DNA from 3 places in the Enterobacter sp. H2G27 genome. Region 1 is predicted to be linked to each of the others. Evidence: predicted binding sites of a transcription regulator. Region 1 holds the regulator's gene; each other region holds the start of a gene.
What was found. The regulator PurR, encoded in region 1, represses purine synthesis genes. The targets are predictions, from matches to a motif close to CANGCAAACGTTTGCNTG.
Positions count from the first base shown of each region.

Region 2: the regulator PurR is predicted to act here: its motif matches at 1,332-1,349, upstream of purL (phosphoribosylformylglycinamidine synthase).
Region 3: the regulator PurR is predicted to act here: its motif matches at 1,404-1,421, upstream of pyrC (dihydroorotase).

Region 1 is NZ_JBSVSI010000001.1:1,633,705-1,635,974, forward strand. Features, by position in the region: gene punR (DNA-binding transcriptional activator PunR) at 1-380, shown strand, start outside; gene purR (HTH-type transcriptional repressor PurR) at 398-1,423, opposite strand; gene cydH (cytochrome bd-I oxidase subunit CydH) at 1,721-1,810, shown strand; gene ACW9E7_RS07780 (MFS transporter) at 1,974-2,270, shown strand, end outside.
Region 2 is NZ_JBSVSI010000001.1:3,137,855-3,140,124, forward strand. Features, by position in the region: gene purL (phosphoribosylformylglycinamidine synthase) at 1-1,246, opposite strand, end outside; gene mltF (membrane-bound lytic murein transglycosylase MltF) at 1,514-2,270, shown strand, end outside.
Region 3 is NZ_JBSVSI010000001.1:1,427,047-1,429,316, forward strand. Features, by position in the region: gene dinI (DNA damage-inducible protein I) at 1-219, opposite strand, end outside; gene pyrC (dihydroorotase) at 294-1,340, opposite strand; gene ACW9E7_RS06720 (lipoprotein) at 1,468-2,028, opposite strand; gene mdtH (multidrug efflux MFS transporter MdtH) at 2,152-2,270, opposite strand, start outside.

The DNA of each region.
Region 1 (2,270 bases):
TGGCAGCGATGGACGGGCCGCTTAGCGACGATACGCTGCGCAACTGGCCCTCGCTGGTGCTGGAGGATACGTCCCGTTCATTGCCCAAGCGTATCACCTGGCTTCTGGACAACCAGCGGCGGGTGGTGGCTCCGGACTGGGAATCGTCGGCGACGTGCCTCAGTGCCGGACTGTGCGTCGCGATGGTGCCCGTTCATTTTGCGCGTCCGCGCATCGATACCGGCGAATGGGTTGAACTGACGCTGGAAAATCCGTTCCCGGACGCGGCCTGCTGCCTGACCTGGCAACAAAATGATGTCTCGCCCGCCATGGCCTGGCTGCTGGATTATCTGGGGGACAGCGAAACGCTGAACCGGGAATGGTTACGGGAGCCAGCGTAGCTGGCCCCGTAAAGGGATTAACGACGGTAGTCGCGGAACGGACCGTCCGCAACGGAACGGCGTTCAATCAGGCGCGGGTGAACTTCAATGGACTGCGACTCTTCGCGCTTGTTGACGATCCTGTCGAGCAGCATATTGAAGGCCGTTTCGCCCAGCGAATCTTTCGGCTGGTGAATGGTGGTCAGCGCTGGGGTGAAGAAGCGCGCGTTACGCACGTTGTCATACCCGATCACGGAAATATCCTGCGGTACGCGCAGACCCAGCTCATCGGCGGCGCAGAGCGCGCCCATGGCCATGATGTCACCCCCGCAGAAAACGGCGGTCGGACGGTGCGGCTGGGAAACGATCTGCTGCATCGCGCGGTAGCCTGATTCCGGCTCAAAGTCGCCCTGCACGATCCAGTTTTCCGGCACGTTGATCAGCGCTTCTTCCATCGCTTTCATAAAACCGGCAAGACGGCCCGCCCCGGTGTTGCGCTCCAGCGGACCCGGGATCACGCCAATCTCGCGGTGACCGCGTTCGATCAAATAACGACCGGCCATATAGCCGCCTTCAAAAGCGTTATCGATAACGGAATCGGTGAAGTCTGCGCGCGCTTCGCCCCAGTCCATCACCACCATCGGAATATGGCGATACTCTTCCAGCATCGACAGCACTGACTCCGGATACTCGGAGCACATTACCAGCAGGCCATCAACGCGCTTTTGCGCCATCATCGACAGGTAGGCACGCTGTTTTTCAATGCTGTTCCACGCGTTGCCCAGAATCAGGGTATAGCCTTTCTGGAAGCAGTTCTTTTCGACCGCTTCAATGATCTCGGCAAAATAGGCCGCTTCACTGCTGGTTGCCAGCAATCCAATGGATTTGGTGTGATTAACCTTGAGGCTACGCGCAACCGCACTTGGCGAATAGTGCAGCTCTTTGATCGCTGCCCAGACGGCGTTGCGCGTCTCTTCCGCCACAAAGCGGGTTTTGTTAATTACATGTGATACGGTTGTGGTGGAAACGTTTGCGCGTTTTGCTACGTCTTTAATTGTTGCCATTAAATGTCACTCCAGACCATATCCTAAGCTCCTGAAAAACTTGAAGGTAAACGTTTGCCTTCTCTCACCCTTATCTCGCAATGTTGAATTGCGGCACGCCGGGAAAACGACACGGGACGTCAGGAGGGGGTCAATGGCCGGTACGCTAATAAATTTAGCGTGGAATTTTGTCCTATCTTGATGAAAAGGGGAAGAGGTAAAGTGGTTATCAGTATAAATCCAGGAAGATTTTTGACGTAATCTGTGCAAAAATGAGCAAGCTCACTTTTCGTGTGGGGATTAAAAGGAGAAAAATTGATGAGTTCCGATCTTAAGTTTTCGCTGTTCACCACCGTTGTTGTGCTGGCTCTGATTGTTGTGGCCGGTCTGACGGCTGCGCTGCACTGATTTACGCGGAGGGAGAGCCTTCTCCCTCCCGACTCCCCGGATTGTTACTTCTCTGGCAAAAATCTTTTGCCATTTTGTTAACTTCTCATTTTTTGTGATTGATGTCATGCTTTCCGCTTCTTTGTTCTGTGTCACCACGTGACACGGCATCCGGAGTTGACGCATGAAAATCAATTTTCCCCTGCTGGCCCTGGCGATTGGCGCTTTTGGGATTGGCACCACTGAATTCTCCCCGATGGGGTTACTGCCCGTCATCGCCCGCGGCGTGGACGTCTCGATCCCCGCGGCAGGCATGTTGATCAGCGCCTACGCTATCGGCGTGATGGTGGGGGCGCCGCTGATGACGCTTCTCCTTTCGCACCGCGCGCGCCGCAATGCGCTGATTTTCCTGATGGCGATTTTCACCCTCGGCAACGTGCTATCGGCCATTTCGCCGGACTACACCACGCTGATGCTGTCG
Region 2 (2,270 bases), 1.5 Mb from region 1:
CGCCTGCCAGCATGATCGGTTTGTGGTAGCCGCGCAGCTCTTCGCCGTTGTGGCTGTCCACTTTCTCTTCATAGGTACGGAAGTAACCGTTCAGCGCCGGACGGCCAAACTCGTTGTTAAACGCCGCGCCGCCCAGCGGACCTTCGGTCATGATATCCAGGGCGGTTACAATGCGCTCTGGCTTGCCGAAATCTTCTTCCCACGGCTGTTCAAAGCCCGGGATACGCAGGTTGGAGACGGAGAAACCGACCAGACCCGCTTTTGGTTTTGCACCACGACCAGTCGCCCCTTCGTCACGGATTTCACCGCCGGAGCCGGTAGCCGCACCCGGCCACGGGGAGATTGCCGTCGGGTGGTTGTGAGTTTCAACCTTCATCAGGATATGCGCGGGCTCCTGATGGAAGTCATAGCGCCCTGCTTCGCGATCGGCGAAGAAGCGGCCCACCTCGGAGCCTTCCATCACCGCGGCATTGTCTTTATAGGCAGACAGCACGTGGTCAGGGGTTTGCTCCATGGTGTTTTTGATCATTTTGAACAGCGACTTCGGCTGCTGTTCGCCGTCAATAATCCAGTCGGCGTTGAAAATCTTATGGCGGCAGTGCTCAGAGTTAGCCTGCGCGAACATGTAAAGTTCGATGTCGTTCGGGTTACGGTTGAGCTTAACGAACGCATCCTGCAGGTAGTCGATTTCGTCTTCTGCCAGCGCCAGGCCGAGACGCAGGTTGGCGTCGATCAGTGCCTGACGGCCCTGCCCCAGCAGGTCCACGCTCTGTACCGGCGCAGGCTGATGGTGGGAGAAAAGCTTCTGCGCGTCATCAAGAGAGGCAAATACGCTCTCCATCATGCGGTCGTGCAGCTCAGCCGCAACCGCCTGCCACTGCGCGTCGCTCAGGGTAGAGGCTTCCACGTAGTACGCTACGCCGCGCTCCAGACGGTTAATCTGGCTCAGGCCACAGTTGTGGGCGATGTCGGTGGCTTTGGAAGACCAGGGGGAGATGGTGCCCGGACGCGGCGTCGCAAGGATCAGTTTGCCGGTTGGCGTATGGCTGCTGAGGCTTGGGCCATACTTGAGCAGGCGTTCCAGCTGTACGCGCTCCTCTGCATTCAGGGGGGCATTCAGGTCAGCAAAATGGACATACTCAGCGTAAATATTGCTTACCGGAAGGTCGGCCGCCTGAAAACGTGCCAGCAGTTTAGTGATACGGAAGGCAGACAGTGCAGGCGAACCACGCAGAATTTCCATCATAAGTCTCTCGTCTTCGAAGCGCCGGGGCGCTTACAGTGTGCGCAAGGGGGGAAAACGGGCGTCATTATAGAGAATCCTGAGCGCCGACGAAACCGTTTGCGTCGAAATAAAATTTGCCCAGAGGTTTAACAATAGATGTGACCTGTCTCTCTAATTGGTTGCCAAGTGGCGCAAGTTTACGCAAAATGCCGCTCATTCAATGGCAAACCTTATTATTAACATGGCTACAGCAAACTGAGGCAACCGGCGTCGCAGAGAATTAACTAATTGAAAAAATTAAAGATTAATTATCTGCTCATCGGCATTGTAACGTTGCTGTTGGCAGTGGCCCTCTGGCCTTCTATCCCCTGGTTCGGCAAAGCCGAAAACCGTATCGCCGCCATTCAGGAGCGGGGGGAATTGCGCGTCAGTACCCTCAACTCCCCGCTCATTTACAGCGACATCAACGGCAAAATCATTGGTCTGGATTATGAGCTGGCACAACAGTTCGCCGATTATCTTGGCGTGAAGCTTAAAATCACCGTCCGCCAGAATATCAATCAGCTTTTTGACGACCTCGATAACGACGATGCCGATATGCTTGCCGCCGGGCTGGTGTATAACAGCGAGCGCAGCAAGAACTACCAGCCGGGCCCGACCTACTACTCCGTTTCGCAGCAGATGGTTTACCGCGTCGGGAGCCTGCGCCCGCGCTCGCTGGCTTCGATTAACGACCGGCAGCTGACGATTGCGCCCGGCCACGTGGTGATTGACGACCTGCGTGAGCTCAAGGAGAAAAAATATCCCGACCTGAGCTGGACGGTGGATCCGAAACTCGGCACGACGGAGCTGCTTGAGCAGGTAAAAGACCAGAAAGTGCCCTACACCATTGCCGATTCGGTCGCAATCAGCCTGTTCCAGCGCGTGCACCCTGAAATCGCCGTGGCGCTGGACGTCACCGACGAGCAGCCCGTGACCTGGTTTAGCCAGCTTGATGACGATCAGACCTTCTCTGCCGCGATGCTTGATTTTTTCAACACCATCA
Region 3 (2,270 bases), 210 kb from region 1:
GCTTTCCCACGTTTCCTGCAGGATTTCGCTGATGCGATCTTTATCTTCTTTCGCAGCACCAATGACGAAGAGGTTGTTCGCCGAGGCGTAACGCACCGTTACGGCACCCGCGTTATCGGGAAAGGTGTTGTTAATACGGCGGGATAATTCGCCTGCCAGTGCATCAAGCGCGCCGGCAGGCAGAACGGTAGTTTTGGCTATGGTGACTTCAATACGCATAAATGCCCCCTGTGTAATATACTGTTTATTTATACAGGTATATTATCTTTTTGACAACAAGGGGGATTGATTTTTTAACGTTTTACCGTCCAGTTAACGGTTTCACCCGCCAGGAATGGGATCAGCGTATCATCCGTCAGGGCAATGGACTCCTCAACGTGGCTCGCTTTCCGCTCCAGCTCGATGAAGGTGTCGTTGACCGGCAGGCCGTAGAAGCGCGGGCCGTTAAGGGAGCAGAATGCTTCGAAATGTTCCAGCGCGTTCATCTCTTCAAATACGGTTGCGTAGCTGGCAAGCGCCGTTGGGGCGTTGAAGCAGCCTGCACAGCCGCAACTCGCCTCTTTACGATGGCGGGCGTGAGGTGCGGAGTCGGTACCGAGGAACGCGCGGGAGAACCCGCTGGCGACCAGCTCGCGCAGCGCCTGCTGGTGGATGTTGCGCTTGAGGATAGGCAGACAGTAGAGGTGAGGGCGCACCCCGCCCACCAGCATGTGGTTACGGTTAAACATCAGGTGCTGTGGCGTAATGGTGGCAGCGATAAGATCGTTGCCGTCACGCACGTACTCTGCCGCGTCTTTGGTGGTGATATGCTCAAATACCACCTTTAGCGCGGGCAGGCGCTGGCGCAAAGGCTCCATCACGGTCTCGATAAAACGGGCTTCACGGTCGAAGATATCAATCTCCGCGTGCGTGACTTCACCATGGACCAGCAGCGGCATACCCAGTTTCTGCATGCGTTCCAGAACCGGCATGATGGCATCAATGCTGGTGACGCCGTGGCTGGAGTTGGTGGTGGCATTCGCCGGGTAGAGTTTCGCTGCCGTAAAGACGCCTTCGTTAAACCCACGCTCCACTTCGTTCGGGTCCAGCGAGTCGGTCAGATAGCAGGTCATCAGCGGGGTAAAATCGTGTCCCGCAGGCACGGCATCCAGGATGCGCTGGCGATAGGCTATCGCGGCATCGACGGTGGTGACTGGTGGAACCAGGTTAGGCATGACAATCGCGCGGCCATAAATTTCGCTGGTATAAGGCACGACGGTTTTCAGCATATCGCCATCGCGCAGATGGATATGCCAGTCGTCAGGGCGGCGGATTTTAAGAACCTGGGGTTGTGCAGTCATGGAAGCTCCGGCTTGTCAGGAATCAGTCATAAGGATGGCTGTTTTTGCCGGACACAAATCATAAGCGGAAACGTTTTCGTTTGCACACTTTTCCGTGAAAAAAAAGGGCGCCAAAGCGCCCTTCAGGTTAATCGGTGAAAGGAATGATAATTTCGCCCGGTTTCACCTCTATGCCCTTTGCGTATTTTTTCGCCAGGGCTTCACCCTTGCTTTTGTCTTCACTTAAGACGTACGCGGGCTGCTGGTTAAAATAATTACGCAGCGACTGGTTCAGATAGGGCATCAGGGTTTGCAGAACCGGTGCCATCTTGTCCGGAGACACCTGCGCATCGACCACTTCCATCTCCTGCAGGAAAATCGCCCCTTTCTCTTTGTTGAAAACAGGGAGTGCCTTCAGCTTGAGCTTGATGTTGGCTTTCTGATTGCCAAACAGGGAGGACATATCGAGGTCCGCATCACCGGCCAGGGTGACTTTGTTTGGCTCTTCACGTCCGATCTGGCTACTCAGGTTTGTGAGCACGATATGCGCGTCTGCCAGCCCCGGCACGCCAATGTCTTTCGAGAAATTGTTATGTTTTTCCAGCGCCTGATTAATTTCCTGTTCACTGACGGTATATTGCGTGAGCTGGTTACAGCCAACCAGCAGGCCGCTGACAACTAATGCAGCGGCAAAGAAAATTTTCTTCATAGTGTTCCTCAACGAAAAATCGGCGCTTCTGTCCTGTTACGCCAGTATGTCAGCGTGAATGGGCAGAAACCAGCAGAAAAAACTGAGAAGTGGGGCGGGAGAGGCTCCCGCCCGAGGGAAAGGCTACGCGCCAGGCTCGAGCATCCCGCTCGCGCTGCGTTTCTGGCTGAACTGCCACCACAGGGCAAGGAGCGTCATAAAGCCCACCGCGCCGAGCATCATCCACGGGAGTTCGGGCTGGC